4 regions of the Gracilibacillus pellucidus genome follow, and region 1 is predicted to be linked to each of the others. Evidence: riboswitches for the same ligand, from Rfam matches in the RefSeq annotation. Region 1 holds a riboswitch; each other region holds the start of a gene.
What was found. A riboswitch is a leader RNA that binds a small molecule or an ion and turns the genes downstream of it on or off. The one in region 1 is predicted to bind S-adenosylmethionine.
Positions count from the first base shown of each region.

Region 2: it holds a riboswitch for S-adenosylmethionine, as region 1 does, so the genes downstream of both, SH601_RS06200 (methionine ABC transporter ATP-binding protein) here and SH601_RS15720 (methionine biosynthesis PLP-dependent protein) in region 1, are expected to answer to the same signal.
Region 3: it holds a riboswitch for S-adenosylmethionine, as region 1 does, so the genes downstream of both, SH601_RS12860 (methionine ABC transporter ATP-binding protein) here and SH601_RS15720 (methionine biosynthesis PLP-dependent protein) in region 1, are expected to answer to the same signal.
Region 4: it holds a riboswitch for S-adenosylmethionine, as region 1 does, so the genes downstream of both, SH601_RS00820 (Na+/H+ antiporter NhaC family protein) here and SH601_RS15720 (methionine biosynthesis PLP-dependent protein) in region 1, are expected to answer to the same signal.

Region 1 covers NZ_JAWZSR010000012.1:10,248-14,466, reverse strand. The annotation lists gene SH601_RS15725 (aminotransferase class V-fold PLP-dependent enzyme) at 1-465, opposite strand, end outside; gene SH601_RS15720 (methionine biosynthesis PLP-dependent protein) at 462-1,553, opposite strand; SAM riboswitch class I at 1,636-1,738, opposite strand; gene SH601_RS15715 (inorganic phosphate transporter) at 1,991-3,061, shown strand; gene cobA (uroporphyrinogen-III C-methyltransferase) at 3,087-3,836, shown strand; gene SH601_RS15705 (hypothetical protein) at 4,026-4,219, opposite strand, start outside.
Region 2 covers NZ_JAWZSR010000003.1:103,040-107,258, forward strand. The annotation lists gene SH601_RS06185 (ABC transporter substrate-binding protein) at 1-71, opposite strand, end outside; gene SH601_RS06190 (ABC transporter ATP-binding protein) at 75-1,043, opposite strand; gene SH601_RS06195 (LysR family transcriptional regulator) at 1,180-2,067, shown strand; SAM riboswitch class I at 2,381-2,500, shown strand; gene SH601_RS06200 (methionine ABC transporter ATP-binding protein) at 2,628-3,656, shown strand; gene SH601_RS06205 (methionine ABC transporter permease) at 3,646-4,219, shown strand, end outside.
Region 3 covers NZ_JAWZSR010000007.1:150,486-154,704, forward strand. The annotation lists gene SH601_RS12850 (MetQ/NlpA family ABC transporter substrate-binding protein) at 7-855, opposite strand; gene SH601_RS12855 (methionine ABC transporter permease) at 883-1,551, opposite strand; gene SH601_RS12860 (methionine ABC transporter ATP-binding protein) at 1,544-2,569, opposite strand; SAM riboswitch class I at 2,655-2,761, opposite strand; gene SH601_RS12865 (PTS sugar transporter) at 2,953-4,219, shown strand, end outside.
Region 4 covers NZ_JAWZSR010000001.1:168,752-172,970, forward strand. The annotation lists gene SH601_RS00805 (sugar phosphate isomerase/epimerase family protein) at 1-408, shown strand, start outside; gene SH601_RS00810 (PTS sugar transporter subunit IIA) at 719-1,210, shown strand; gene SH601_RS00815 (cupin) at 1,251-1,607, opposite strand; SAM riboswitch class I at 1,926-2,026, shown strand; gene SH601_RS00820 (Na+/H+ antiporter NhaC family protein) at 2,126-3,433, shown strand; gene SH601_RS00825 (MerR family transcriptional regulator) at 3,446-4,219, opposite strand, start outside.

The sequences.
Region 1 (4,219 bases):
AATTTGTAGTAATGGATTTGCTGGAGTCTCCATGTAAATGACTTTCGTATTAGGTTGAATTGCTTTTTCAATCTCTTCTTGCTGTGTCATATCGACAAACGTATGCTCTATGGAGAATTGTGTTAATAATTGTGTCACAAATCGAAAAGTCCCCCCATAGACATCTTTAGTAATTACGATATGATCACCAGACTTAAGCAATAATAGTGCAGATGAGATAGCTGCCATTCCTGAAGAAAAGGCAAAACCGGCTATTCCGTTTTCAAGCTTCGCAATCGCTGCTTCTAATTGATCACGAGTTGGATTACCGGAACGGCTATAATCATAATCACCAAATTGATTTAATTGTTGCTGGTGATAGGTAGAAGATACATAGATTGGTGGATTTACAGCACCAGTATGCTTTTCTGTATAACCTTGATGGTTACCACCGTGTGCGAGAGTTGTTTCATTTGAGCGTGTCATGCTTGTTCTCCTCCTAATGCTTGTTTAATATCGTGTTTCAAATCTTCAATATGCTCGACCCCAACGGAAAACCGTAGCAGCTTATCACTAATACCTCGACGTTCCCTTTCTTCTTCTGGAATATCTGCATGTGTTTGGGTTGTAGGATACGTAATAAAACTTTCTACTCCGCCAAGACTTTCCGCGAATGAGATTACATTTAATTGTGCTAAAAATGGAGCGACCAAAGCACTATCAGTCACACAAAAACTGATCATCCCACCTTTGCCAGGGTATAAAACTTTTTCTACTTGCGGTAATTGCTCTAGGAAAGTCGCTAATTGCTGAGCATTTTCTTGTTGTTTTTCTAGCCTTAGAGATAATGTCTTCATCCCTCTTATTAACAGCATAGTATCCATAGGCGATAAAACAGCACCCATAGCGTTATGTAAATGGGTTAAACGTTCACTTAACTCATCGCCTTTTGCAACAACAAGTCCTGCTAGTACGTCATTATGTCCACCTAAATACTTTGTTGCAGAATGAATAACAATATCCGCTCCTTCTGTTAATGGTTGCTGTAAGTAAGGTGTATAAAACGTGTTGTCGACGATTAGTAATAATCCATGTTTTTTAGCAAGTGCCGCTACTTGTGCAATATCAATTTCTAATAATAGTGGATTTGTGGGTGTTTCAATAAAAATTGCTTTCGTATTTTCGTTAATATGTTGCTCCATTTGCTCAGGAACTGCATATACTGGTTTTATATTATAGGATTCGTAAAAGTGTTGGAACAAGCGATAACTTCCGCCGTAAATGTCTTCTGTAATAACAATTTCATCCCCTTGACGGAATAAAGAGAAAACTAATTGAATAGCAGCCATACCGGATGAACAGGCAAATCCTTTTGTTCCATGTTCTAATGTGGCGATTGCTTCTTCCACAATTTCACGAGTTGGATTAGCTGTTCGTGTATAATCATATCCAGTAGAGCTTCCAAGGGATGGGTGCTGATATGCTGTAGAGAAATAAACAGGTGCCTCCACAGCTCCAGTATGTGCATCTTTTCGGTTACCTATTTGGGCGAGGGTTGTTTCCATATGTTTCATTAATCATTCATCCTTTCGAAAGTAAAAATAAAAAAAGAGGTCTTCGATAAGTAGAAGACCTCCTTGTGATTAAGGTTGTTTTCTCTTATCTTCGGTAAAATACCTTCTGGAGTTAGCACCATACAATGTAATTGCTGGTTGCTGAGGTGTCATCGGGCCAGTCCCTACACCTCTCTTGATAAGATTCTATTCATTTAAAAATTCGATATGGTTATCATATAACATAGAGGAAATAATTACAAGAATTTTTTGAAAAAATATATATTTGGTATCTATTGACAATCAATCGATTATCGCTTATATTTATGTAAAATATTTAGTCGTATTAGGAGCAAATATAAACGTGTATATTTTTTTAAATATTAATCCGAGTTTTCTTATTGGAATATAAGAGTTGAAAGCGGAAAAGGAGATCAAAGGAGAAGGTTGGTGTATACATGTTAGTGGTAATAGCCATTTTAGCAGCTTGTCTTTTTGCTTTTAATATAGGAGCAAGTGGGTCTGCGGCTAGTATGAGTATAACGTATGGTACGAAAGTTATTAAACGAAAGAAATATGCACTAATTATTGCAGGACTAGGTGCACTTGCAGGGGCAGTACTTGGTGGCCAGCATGTAACAAATACGTTAGGGAAAGGTATTATTCCGGAACAAATATTTGATATACATGTTGCGTGTATTATTTTACTCGTTGCAGGTTTCACTTTATTAATCACCAACTATATAGGTATCCCTTTATCAACAAGCGAAGTGACTGTTGGAGCGATAGTAGGAGTTGGCTTAAGTTTCCAACAGTTGAATGTGCAGACGGTGCTTTTTATTATATCTTTTTGGTTAATCATACCTGTAGTAGCTTTTTTGATTACGTTAATTTTTGAAAAGATACGTAAAAAAGTACAAAAGAAGATGACATATCGTCCGCCGTTAAAAGTGTTAACCTTTCTATTATTAATCACTGGTATAATAGAAGCAATTGCAGCAGGAATGAATAATGTAGCTAATGCCTTAGGACCACTTGTTGGAGCGGATATTTTATCAATGGGACTAGGTTTACCGCTAATGGCACTTGTCGTTGCAATTGGAAGTATCTTTTTTGGTGGGAGAGTATTAGAGACAAATGCCAAAAAAATCACATCGTTAAGTATTGGAAATGGTATAGTTATATCAGGTGCAACAGGTGGATTGGTATTAGGTGCATCATTATTAGGAATACCTATTCCCATGACACAAGTAACAACCTCGGCAATTGTCGGAATTAACGCGAGTAATAATTGGAAGAATGTTTGGAAACAGAAAATTATTCATCAAATTGCTAAAGTGTGGGTAACATCACCAATTGTTTCTTTAGTGATAGCTTTTGCTTTAACGGAAATGGTTGTACACCAGAGGTTTGAGCAAGTGATATTATTAACGCTAGCAATTGTTGCGACATTTATTTTAGTTAGATATCGTGAAAAACCAAAAAAAGCTTTATTAAGAGAAAAAGAGATTTCATGGAGAAAACAATAGAATTGTGTAGAAGGATGGGGTCAAGATGGGGAAAGTGTACTTAGTTGGGGCCGGACCAGGTGACGCAGAATTAATTACCGTAAAAGGTATGCGCGCGATAGAAGAAGCGGATGTTATTTTGTATGATAGATTGGTTAATAGCACCCTATTGGATTATGCGAAAGCAGGTGCACAATTAATTTTTTGTGGGAAAGAACCACGTAAGCATGGCACGATTCAGGAAAGTATAAATGAGCAACTTGTTCAATATGCCCAAGAAGACAAAGTCGTTACAAGGCTAAAAGGAGGAGATCCATTTATATTTGGTCGTGGTGGTGAGGAAGCTCTTGTTTTAGAAGAAAACGAGATAACTTATGAAGTCGTACCAGGTATTACATCTGGCATTAGTGCTGCGGCATATGCAGGTATTCCCCTAACACACCGTCAAGTAAGTGGGTCTGTTAGCTTTATTAATGGGGCATATGCTGAAGAGAAGACAGACGAACAATGGCGTCATATCGCAGGTGGTGCAGATACATTATGTTTTTATATGGGGATTAGAAAATTTCCTATTATTGCAGAAAAGTTAATGAAGGCTGGACTGAGCGAAGAAACACCAGTCTCTATTATACATTGGGGTACATTACCAAAGCAGAAGACTATCGTAGCAAATCTAGGGACAATCATTAACAGACTACATGAGGTAAGCAATCCATCATTAATTGTCATTGGTGAAGTTGTCAGACTTAACGAGCGAATTAATTGGTATAAAGAGTCGACTGCAGCTTATCTATAAAGTGAGACTTCAATCAGTGGGAGTTTTTGACTCCCACTGACTGTTAGCGAAACTTATCAGGTAGTCAGCTTCCTCGTTTTTACTCGAATCTTGAAGTGGGGGTTCATGCACCGTGATAAATAAATCAAGATAGACAGAATACAGCTGTTTTGTGGAGTACTCTGTCTATATTTATATTCTCGAGTCATTTTAGGAGATACCATCTTGTTCTAGTGCTTGATCTAATTGCTCTTGATCCGATTTCCAGTCCCACTGCGGATTAATCTGATCTAAAAATTGTTGTAAGACATTCTCTGATAAATCTTTTTTTCCCGTAGAATTATTAATATATGATTTCAATTCCCATTCCCCGCCCATTTTATCAGATACGGTTGCCCACTTTA
Region 2 (4,219 bases), on a different contig from region 1:
GCTCCACAAGCACCTAATAGTAATGCTGATGTGAAAATTCCTGCCATTGCCGTCATTTTTAATTTTTTCATTTGTTACGCCTCCTGTTTTTGTAATGAATGAATCGTATTTTCTTCGATATAAAGTTTTATCTTTTCCCCTTGGATATGTGGTTGGTGGTCATAGAACTTCCACAGATGACCATTAGTTTCGACAAAGATAAGATAGCGATCCCCTTCATACATGCATTTTTTTACGATTCCTGATCTCGCCCGTGTATTTGCTTGTGGGTATGGATGAACATGTTCAGGTCGAATCATTTTGTCTTGTTCTTCTAGCCAATTCGTTTTGCCGATAAAATTAGCAACAAAAGTGTTGGTAGGGGAGTGATAGATTTCCTCAGGTGAACCTGTTTGGACTACCTCTCCACTATTCATGACAATCATGTTATCAGACATTGCCATTGCTTCCGTCTGGTCATGCGTCACAAAAATAGCTTTGGAACCAATCGATTGAACGATTGTCAAAATTTCCTCACGCATTTGTTCGCGAAGGATCGCATCAAGTGCACTAAGCGCTTCATCAAACAAAATCAGCTTTGGATTAACAGCGATTGCTCGCGCTAAGGCAACACGTTGCTGCTGTCCACCAGATAATTCCCCTGGTTTCATTTTGGCCTTTTGTTCCAGCTTTACTTTCTTTAATGCATCATGAACGATTGCTGTTCGTTCTGCTTTTGCTACTTTCCCTCTGAGACCAAAAGCAACATTGTCGAAAACAGTCATGTGTGGCCAAAGCCCAAAATCCTGAAATACCATGGCGATTTCTCGTTTGTTCGGCTTTACATTCACCTTTTTTGACAGAGAAAAAATCGGTGTGTCATCAAAATGAATTTCTCCAGCTGTTGGCTCTGTTAGTCCTGCTAACATTTTTAGTAAAGTTGTTTTCCCACAGCCTGATTGACCGAGAATCGTGACAAATTGATCTTCTATTGTCAGATCAATCGGCTTTACTGCTTGGATATTTCCGTATTTTTTCTCGACCCCTTTTAAATGAATTTTCATGATATCCTCTCCTTACTCATAAGTGTAGGGGAGAAATGTTTAGTAAATATTAACTAACTGTTAACATTAAATTAAAATAAATCTGATAAAATCATCATATTGTTAGAAAAAATCTAAAATACTTCAGGGTGATAAAGTGAATATCCAAAAATTAAATGTATTTATTTCGCTAGTAGAAACGAGAAAAATGACCGATACCGCTAAATCATTAGGTTTATCAACACCAACTGTTTCCTTTCATATTAAATCGTTAGAGGAAGACTACGGAATTAAGCTTTTTCGTACTAATGCAGGCGGCTACCGGCTAACAGATGCAGGGGAAATGCTCTATCATTATGCCAAACAATTAAGTCAGACAAATCAAGCATTAGAAAAAAGTGTCGCAGATTATAAAAATGGGGAAAAAGGAGCATTAAAACTTGGCGCAAGTGGTGTTCCAGCACAATTGTTCATGCCAGAATTAATTCACCAATTAGCAGAAAACTATCCAAAAGTGAAGGTTTCTTTAGATGTAAAAACAGCTCCAGATATAGAAAGAAGGCTGTTGTTACAAGAACTAGATTGTGGCTTCATTATGGAAACAGGAAATAAAGAGCAAGACCTCATCTATGAACCTATTACAAGTGACACGATTGTACTAGCCTTTAGTAAGGAACATTCATTTAACGGAAAAACGATTTTAGAAGAAAATGATTTATACAATCAAACATTATTAGTGCACCGTTTATCCAGTTCAACAGGCCGTTTTTCTCAAGTCTGGCTACAAGAAAAAAAGCTAAGAATGGAAATGATTCAACTTGATTCTGTTTCCACCATTATTAAGATGTTATCATACGGCAAGGCTGTCGCACTTATTTCTAAACGATTAATCGAAAAAGAAACACATTTATCCTATATAGAATTTCACAACCAAGATTTAGAAAGACAAATTCATTTTGTCTACCACCGTAATTTATGGATGAGCGGGCCATTTCAATATTTTAAAAAATTAGTGACAAACTTAGGGGGAGAGCTAGAGGTTTAAATAAACAGAAATATGAACACAAAGGAAAGAAAAAGCATTCAATTTTGTAAATAAATCATTGTATAGACAGTAAGCAATTCTGTTATAAATAAAGAAGCAATAAGCTGACGTTAGTAATCAGTAGAAGTCTATAACTTCCACACTGAAGAATCCCTATTCCCATTTCGTCAGCAACTAAATGCATGAATAATCCCCCTAAAAAAACAGCATGATTACGCTTACTATTATTTTTTTCTGAAAATTATATTGACAATCGGTTAATTGTTCATTAGAATAAGTTTCACTGACTCACAATTTCATACAAACATCGAATTTCTTATCAAGAGAGGTAGAGGGACTGGCCCTATGAAGCCTCGGCAACGTGTTTTATTCGTTAATGAATAAAAAGAACGTGCTAATTCCAGCAAGTGAGTGATCACTTGAAAGATAAGAAGGGCAGGTATACGAAATAGATATGTAATCTTCTCTTCTTATTTTGAAGGGGAGATTCTTTTATTGGCTAAGAACGAACGATACAGATTTTTTTCGAAATATTCGGATAATAAGAAAAGAGGGATTACATGATAGATTTTCAAGATGTAACGAAGACGTACACAACAAATGATAAACAAATAACAGCTGTTGATCATGTCAATTTATCGATTGAACAAGGAGAGATTTTCGGTGTGATCGGTTTTAGTGGAGCAGGAAAAAGTACACTAATTCGATGTGTAAATTTACTAGAAAGACCAGATCAAGGCAAGATAATCGTAAATGGCACAGACATGTTAAAGTTGTCTAAACCAGAATTGATTAATGTTCGCAGAAAGATTGGGATGATTTTTCAGCATTTCAATCTACTAGAATCAAAAACGGTCTTTCATAATGTTGGTTTTCCATTGCTATTAGCTGGCGTTTCTAAGCAAAAAGTGAAACGAAAAGTGGATCAGTTACTTGAGTTTGTTGGCTTAAAGGATAAAGCAGAACATTATCCGGAACAACTCTCGGGCGGGCAAAAGCAACGAGTAGGTATTGCAAGAGCATTAGCAACAGATCCAGAAATATTATTGTGTGATGAAGCAACATCAGCACTTGACCCACAAACAACTAGCTCTATTTTAGACTTGCTTAGAAAAGTCAGAGAAGAATATAACATTACGATTTTAATGATTACACATGAAATGCCAGTCATTAAAGAGATTTGCGATAGAGTCGCAGTAATGGAACAAGGAAAGGTGATTGAAGAGGGATCGATTTTTGATGTCTTTTCCAATCCACAACAGCAAACGACAAGAAACTTTGTAAAAACAGTTATGAATGATCAATTACCACAATCTGTTATTGATAAAGTGCATGGAGCACATGAGGGTAGCAAGATTGTTCGTTTAACTTTTGTAGATGATTCAACAGATATTCCGCTTATCTCCGATGTGGCGAAAAAATTCGAGGTAGACACGAATATATTATTTGGTCAAATTATCGAGTTACAGAAGAAGCCATTTGGTAGCTTAATAGTGGAATTGATTGGTACATCAACAGAAATAGATAAGGCTATTCAGTTTATTGAGAGTCAAGCAAGTGTAGAGGAGGTAGAAACAGATGGGGATTGATTTAGCAACTTTTTGGCCACGAATTGTGGACGCAACCATCGAAACACTACAGATGGTGGCATTTTCACTAATTTTTTCATTAATTATCGGGATTCCACTTGGTATCGTACTAGTTGTTACGAGACCGGGAAATTTATTAGGGAATAAAGCATTCTTTGCCGTGTTAAATGGTGTGATTAATTTCTTGCGCTCCATCCCTTTTATCATTTTGTTAGTCGCGATTATCCCATTTACGAGATTAGTAGTTGGTACAACAATTGGGACGGCTGCAGCGATTGTTCCATTAGTAGTGTATGCAGCTCCATATATTGCAAGGCTAGTGGAAAGTAGCTTACTAGAAGTATCACCAGGTGTTATTGAAGCAGCCGAAGCAATGGGAGCAAAACCTTGGCAAATTATTTTCCGTGTCCTTGTGCCAGAAGCGTTTAGCTCGTTAATTCTTAACATTACGATTGCGACTGTCGGAATAATAGGTGCATCAGCGATGGCTGGATTTGTTGGAGGTGGTGGTCTAGGTGACTTAGCAATCGCCTATGGATACCAACGATTTGAAACAGAGATTA
Region 3 (4,219 bases), on a different contig from region 1:
CTTAGCTTATTCATTAACAGGAATAATAGCACCGTTATATTCTTCTTCCATAAACGTTTGGATTTCTTCTGAACGTAAAACTTCCACAAGTTTGTGTAATGCTTCATTATCTTCATCTTCTGAGCGTGCAACAATTAAGTTAGCATATGGTGAATCAGATTCTTCAAGAATTAATGCATCTTCTGTTGGAACAAGGCCAAACTCAATAGCATAGTTTGTGTTGATAGCAACAAGTGCATCTTCTTCTCTTTCGTAGTTTTGTGTTAGGAATGCTGGCTCAATTCTTGTTTCAAATTCTAAATCTAATGGATTATCAACAACATCATCTACCGTAGCATCATCAGGATTCACATTTTCATCTAGTGTGATTAAATCTGCTTCCTGAAGTAATGATAAGATACGACCATGTTCAGGAGTATTACGACTCATGATAAATACAGTACCTTCTTCAATATCATCTATACTTTCAATGCCTTTAGAATAAATACCGATTGGTTCAATATGAATTCCACCAAGGTTAGCGAAGTCATAACCTTTTTCATTTCTTTCATTTTCTAAGAAAGGTATATGTTGATAATAGTTAGCATCTATTAGACCACTATCCAAATCCTGGTTAGGTAGGACAAAATCTTGGTATGTTTCGATTTGTAGGTCAATACCTTCTTCTTTTAATAATGGAACAGCCTTTTCAAGGATTTCTGTGTGTGGTACAGCAGAAGCACCAACGACAATTTCTGTTAAATCACCTGAAGTTTCTCCTTCATTATTAGAACTTTCTTCCTCTTCAGAAGTCCCGCAGGCCGCTAGAACAAACAGTAATAATGTTGTAAACAATACAGCTAATAGTTTTTTCATCGTTTGTCATCCTTTCATGAATCACTTTTATCTTTTATCTATCGCTTTGGATAGCATGTCCCCAATAAATTGAAAAATAAATACAAGTATAACAATGAACACAGTACATACAAATACTACATCAAAATTCCAGCTTTGGAAACCTTTCATATAAGCTAAGTCACCTAAACCGCCAGCTCCGATTACACCTGCCATTGCTGTGTAACCAACTAATGAAATGGTTGTAACGGTAATACCAGAGATAATTGCAGGCATTGATTCTGGTAAGAGAACCTTGAAAATAATAGTAGATGCTTTGGCACCCATCGATTTAGCTGCTTCGATTACCCCTTTGTCGACCTCTTTTAGACCAATCTCGACAAGGCGAGCATAAAATGGAGCAGCACCGATAATCAATGCAGGTAATGCAGCTTTCCAGCCACGAATAGTTCCCATTAGGAAATCAGTGAACGGGAATAGCAATAAGATTAGTATGATAAATGGTATGGCACGAAACACATTGACAACAAGCCCTGTAATAAAATTAATGAATTTATTCTCCCATAAATTACCTTGGTCAGTAAGAAATAATAACAATCCGAGGAGAATACCTAACACAAAAGTGCCAATACCAGCAATAATTGTCATGTACAATGTTTCAAGTGTTGCAACCCACATATCTTCCATTACAACATTAGGAAATAATGTTTCAAACATTTCTTAACACCTCAACTTCCACACCGGTGTTTTTCATATAGTCAATTGTTTCTTGTAACACGCTATTCTCACCGATTAATTCGACAAATAATGTACCGTAAGCTCCTTCTTGTGTCGGTGTAACAGAACCTTGTAAGATGTTAATTTCTACATCGAATGTTTTTGCTACTTCACTAATAAGTGCTCGTTTTGCCCGGTCACCGATAAAGTGTAGTTTGACTACTTCACTATCTTCACGGTCATTGATAAATGCAGCTAAGTTATCTTTTTCATGTTCTAATGGATTAAGCTGCTGTACAAATCGTTTTGTTGTTTTAGATGTTGGTTTTACGAAAACGTCGAGTACCTCGCCAGTTTCTACAACTTTTCCATTTTCCATAACGGCAACACGATGACAGATTTTTTGAATAACATTCATTTCGTGCGTAATCAAAATGATTGTAAGTCCGAGTTTCTTGTTAATGGAAACGAGTAAATCTAAAATATCATCGGTCGTTTCTGGGTCAAGTGCGGAAGTTGCTTCGTCACACAATAAAACTTCTGGGTCATTAGCCAATGCTCTTGCAATACCAACCCGTTGCTTTTGACCACCACTTAATTGTGAAGGATAAGCGTTCTCCTTACCAGCAAGTCCGACAAGATTAATTAATTCCAATACCTTTTCTTTTCGCTTGGACTTCGGCACCCCAGCAATTTCTAATGGAAACGCGATATTGTCATAAACAGTACGAGACCATAATAAGTTGAAATGCTGAAAGATCATACCAATCTTTTGTCGTTTCTCTCTTAACTGATTGCTTGGCATTTTGGTAATATCTTTATCATGAATCAGGATTGAACCGTCTGTCGGTTCTTCTAAACGATTGATCAGTCGGACAAACGTACTTTTCCCAGCACCACTGTACCCAATCACGCCGAAGATTTCGCCTTTGGCTATATCAAGTGAAACATTATCAACGGCTTGAACTTCTTGATTTTTCGTCTTATAACGTTTCGATAAATGTTTAATACGAATCATGTTAACACTCCTCTCTGTGTAGGTATTATACCTATAAAAAATCCCTTCTGTTCAAGAGGACAGAAGGGATACTAAGTCAATTGTCCTCTCATCTTTCAAAGCGTATAAGCCTTGATGGAATTAGCACCTGTCAGTTTTGCTGACGGTTGCCGGGTTTCATAGGGCCAGTCCCTCCACCACTCTTGATAAGAGATTTCGTATACATTTTTATGCATTATATCATATCATTATACGAAATATTCGTCAATTCATAATCAAAAAGTTAAATTATTCAGAATAAAGAGAAAATACTTTATCACACTAGCGTGATAAAACGATGTAGTCTATAATAGAAAACAGACTTTCAAAAATAGAAATACATTTCATCCGTGGGGGAAATAGCTATGAAGAATATCATCATTGTAGGAAGTAGTGGGGGGAATCTATTTAATTTAGGTGGGAAAGATCCAGACAGGTTACTTGAAGAGATTAGGATACAAGCTGACAGCGCAGGATTAGAAATAACCGCTGTGCAATTTATCGGTGCTGATGAATCAATGGATAATGCAAAAGAAAATAAAACAAATGCTAGATTATGGGCGATAGATGAAGAGGGCAATTTTGTTAAAAGTAATAAGGAGCGCTTGATAGGGATTAATCAAGAAGCAAAATTACTAGATACGAAGATTGCTGAAAAAATAGACCAAGGTAATGTAGATGGTTTAATTGTATTGAGTGGTGATCCAGAGGAAACGAATAAACAAGTGATCGATGCTGCGGTAAGAGGGCAGATACCAATCGTTGGAACCGGTGGTACGTCGATGGCACATATCGCTAGTAAGGGAGCTAACGTTATTTCCACTTCAGGTACGACAGGTACAACTAACCGTACACGAGCGGTTTCCTTTGTTACTGCTTTAAGTAAAAAGTTAGCTATTTCATATAAACCAATTCTTGGTAAACATGATGAGCACATGACAACGGGAACAGGCTTGAAAAATATTAATATTAGAGGAATTATGATGTCTGCTTTACCTGGTTTTATTGCGATGGCGCTAGTATTAGCGTTAAGTAAAATACCGGGTTTCGATCCTTTGGGTGATGTGTTTGATTTATTAATTGGGGCGCTGCCGGTTATGATTGCAGTAATAGCAGCAAAACAAGTATCAGAATTAGATGAAGTATCAATCGTTGCGGGCGTAATAGCAGGAGTGCTCGCAATTGATGGTGGAATTATCGGTGGGATGATTGCTGGTATTTTAGCAGGATTACTTGTTCGTTTCTTATTTGGAAAATTCGTTGAGTGGCGTTTTCCGATGACTACGGTTAATATTGCTGCAGGTGGTGTTGCGGGTTTAATAGCAGGATTGTTAGTTTATTATTTCATTGCTCCGATAGCTTTATTTATCGGCGATGGGATTAAAGAATTGATTGAAACAGCTGTTGCCTTCAATCCTATTTTAGCAGGTGCAATTGCAGGTGTACTTATCTGGCCAGCAATAATTGGAGGAGTGTATCATGCAGCGATATTGCCAATCGTTTTACTAGAGATGGAACGAACAGGGAATAGCTTCTTAGGTGCAGTTGATATGGTTGGGCTAGTGATGGTTGCAGCTGGAATTAATTTAGCTAATATTATTCGTCCACGTGATAAAGGGGAAGCAGCAGTTG
Region 4 (4,219 bases), on a different contig from region 1:
GCAGAAGCAGGCTTTACTTTTGCATACCATAATCATAACATGGAGTTCTTTGATCTTGGTAATGGAAAGACAGGCTTTGATATTTTATTTGAAGAGACGGATCCTGAGTATGTGCAAATAGAGCTTGATTGCTATTGGGCAACACATGCAGGAATAGATCCATTAACGATTATTAAAGAACATGACAAGCGCATTGTTTCTTTGCATATTAAAGATATGGTAGAAGAAAATGGCGAAAAACGTAGTATTGAAATAGGAAAAGGATCACTGGATATTGCTACACTTTGGCAAACAGGTGAATCTACCGATGTCCATTGGTATGTGATTGAACAAGAACAATTCGATGGAGACCCACTAGATAGTGCAAAGGAAAATGTCGTGAACTTAAAGCAAGTAATTAATAAATGAATGAAGTGATTGGTAACGTTTACTAGATTTGCTGACAAAAAGGGCAATGAATTCAGCTTTTTTTGTTAATAACTAGATTTACTGACATAATGTATTGTGCTTCCCTTTATTTTTGTCCATAACAAGTAAACAGATGAACGCCCAAAATGAAGCAGAACCAAAATTAAGGTCACTCATAAGGCGAATGAAAGTTTGTTGATGCTGTATAAGCTTCTTTTCTTACTATATAATTAGTAACATTTTCCTGTTTTTTTAGATTCTGATAGTTTATAATGGGAAATGGTAATAGACATCTTTGGAGGTAAGTCATATGTTTAAGAAGCTTTTTAAAAAGAAAGAGACAAATACAGATTTAGTAACGCCACTGACAGGGAAAGTAGTACCGTTGGCGCAGGTCCCTGATGAAGTTTTTTCACAAAAGATGATGGGGGACGGTATCGCTATCGAACCTACTGATAAGCAAGTTGTATCACCAATTGATGGGGAAGTTGTCGATGTATTTAAGACAAAGCATGCGATTAGTTTTCGCACTGATGGTGGTGCAGAAATTTTAATACATATGGGACTTGAAACTGTACAGTTAGACGGTAAAGGTTTTGAGATTCATGTGACAAACGGTCAAAAAGTGAAAAAAGGTGATGCTTTAGCAACATTCGACTTAGATGTCATTAAAGCAGAAGGTTATCAAACGATTACTCCTATCATTTTATTAAATGGAGAAGAATTTTCTTTGTCTAATGCAGCTGGTGAACAAGCTGTGACAGCAGGTGCGGATACACTTTTCCGTATTGAAAAGAAATAATATTTAACCATTAAGAATGAGCTTTTATCAAGAAAAAAGCTCATTCTTTTTTCTTGAATAACATAGAAGTATCAAGCTTTTCACCTTCAATGACGATGGCTATTAGTCCTTTATCTGTTTTTGTTTCGTGCCATTCATTTTCCCTCCAAAGCACAACTTCTCCTGGTCGAATAGCAACAAATTCATCAGATTTACCGCGTACCCAACCATTTCCACTAATAACGATAAACAGTTGTGGAACAACAGCTTGATGATATCCGATAAGTCCGTTCTGTTCTAGATGAATACAAGCAATTTGAGTAGTTTTTTCGGTTTTGGTTATAGGTGAAAGGGTAAAATCAGAGTGAAACTGGGTGATTTTTTTACCAACTTCTTTGTTCAGTTGGAATATCTCCATAGTAACTCTCCTTCATATGTAGATTTTATCACGGTGTAAACGTCCGTAAAACCCCCACTTCAAGGTTCGGGTGAAAACTAGGAAGCTAAGTGGGGGATAAACGGACGCTAACTCCCTGATAAGTCTCACTTTATCAAGATATAGTTCACTGATTGTGGCTTGTTCTATACTACCATATAATGTAATGTTTTGGAAGGTGGTCGGGCTTGTTTCAAGTGCGAAGTTATTAACCTATGGGACTGTATAAAAAAATGTCGAAAACTACTTGACATTATCCTCTCAAACTTGTACATTTGTATATACTTAAAAATTAAACATTTCTTATCCAGAGAGGTGGAGGGACTGGCCCTTTGAAGCCTCGGCAACAGCTCCATGAAGCAATGTGCCAACTCCAGTAGCGATTAGCTAGCAGATAAGAAGAGAGTATGAATGATTGAAGGACCTCTTCTAATACTAGATAGAGGTTCTTTTTTTGTGTTTGTAAACCACAAGAAATAGCAAAACGAGGAGGACAACTAGTGGAAAAACAATCAAAAGGTAATGCAGTAGCACTATTACCATTACTTGTTTTTATATTATTATTTATTGTATCGGGAATCGTTACGCATGATTTTTCCAGTATGCCAATTAATGTAGCGGTATTGATTGCTGCAGTAGTAGCGATTGCGATAAATCGAAAAGAAAAATTGTCGAAAAAGATAGAAGTGTTCACAAAAGGTGTAGGACACGAGAATATCATTTTAATGGTGATTATCTATATATTAGCAGGTGCTTTTTCAGAAGTAGCGGAAGGAATGGGAGCAGTTGATGCAACCGTAAATCTTGGTCTCTCTCTACTTCCTGCAAACTTGTTGATGGTAGGTTTGTTTATTATTGCTTGTTTTATTTCGCTTACAATGGGAACGTCAATGGGGACCGTTGTTGCACTTGCGCCGATTGGTATCGGAATTGCAGAACAAACAGATATTTCAATGGCTTTGGCGATGGCGACTATTATTGGTGGAGCGATGTTTGGTGATAACTTATCGATGATTTCGGATACAACGATTGCGGCAGCAAGGACACAAAATACAACGATGAGTGATAAGTTTAAAACCAATTTTTGGATAATACTTCCGGGTGCTATTATTACCATTATTATATTATGGGCCATTACACTTGGTAGTCATTTTACGGTTCAAGAAGATTATTCTTATCAAATTGTAAAAGTACTTCCATATCTTGCTGTTTTAATTGTAGCAATATTGGGAGTAAATGTACTAATCGTTTTAACTGGTGGCATTGTTTTTGCAGGAATTATTGGTTTATTAGATGGCTCTTTCACAGGAACAAGTTTAGTTCAAACAGCATCAGAAGGAATAATCAATATGCAAGATATTGCGATCATTGCTTTGTTAATTGGTGGTATTATAGGTATCATTCAGCATAACGGTGGAATTGATTACTTGTTACATGTTGTATCACGTCGAATCAAATCCAAAAAAGGTGCAGAGTTTGGAATTGCTGGACTTGTCAGTGCGGCAGATATTAGTACAGCTAATAATACGATTTCGATTATTATGACAGGTCCGCTAGCGAAAAATATTGCACAAGAATATCAAATAGACCCAAGGAAATCAGCTAGTATTCTTGATATTTTTGCAGCATGTTGGCAAGGGATTTTACCATATGGTGCGCAAATGCTTGCTGCTAGTGGGTTAGCTGCCATATCACCATTAAGCATCATACCGTATTCCTTCTATCCTATTTTATTAGGACTTAGTGGTATCATCGCCATTTTAATTGGCTTTCCACGATTTAAACAAAAAGCATCACAACAAGAGTAGGGCGCATTAGTCCTACTCTTTATTTTCCACGTGTATCATAATTTTCAGGACATACTCTTCTTCGCGATTTTTGACGGCAGCTTCATATACATATTCTTCTAAAATATATTCCCCGATCTCTAGATGCCTTCGATCCATTTCTTGCAAAAGTTTTTGGTAAGTTTGACCGACATGTTGGTATTCACCAATATGGTATCCAACTAAAAAATCTCCATCAACTGTTTGAAAAAAAGAATGATCTATTTTCGGTTCAAGTTGTTTGTTATATAAATAACTGTAATTAGTAAAATCCCCTTTTAGCGCATTTTCACGAGAAGTAATGGTACCAATCGGATAGCCTGTATCAAGATATGCATCAGATAATTCCACTAAAAAGTTATGGAATGCTTCTACAAATTCTTGATCTGATGCATTTTCAATATTGTTGCTTAAATAAAGGGTTTGTTTAGGTAGTCGTTCTACTCTAATTTGTTGAAAGTCTAGCTTCGTTGCTTCGTTTAACGACTGAATTTGTCCTTCTATCATGTTAACCTTCATTTCCAGTCGCCTTCGTTCTTCTAGTATCTTTTCTTGTTGTTCATACATGATCTTAAGCATTTTTTCTGGTGATTTATTTTGAGTGTATTGTTTTATTTCATCTAATGACATGCCTAAGTCTTTTAATAGGGCAATAACTGCGAATAACTCTAATTGATGAAATGAATAATAGCGGTATCCTTTTTCATTTTTTCGGATAGGTGACAAGATCCCGATTTGGTCATAATAAAAAAGAGTTTGTTTGTTCAC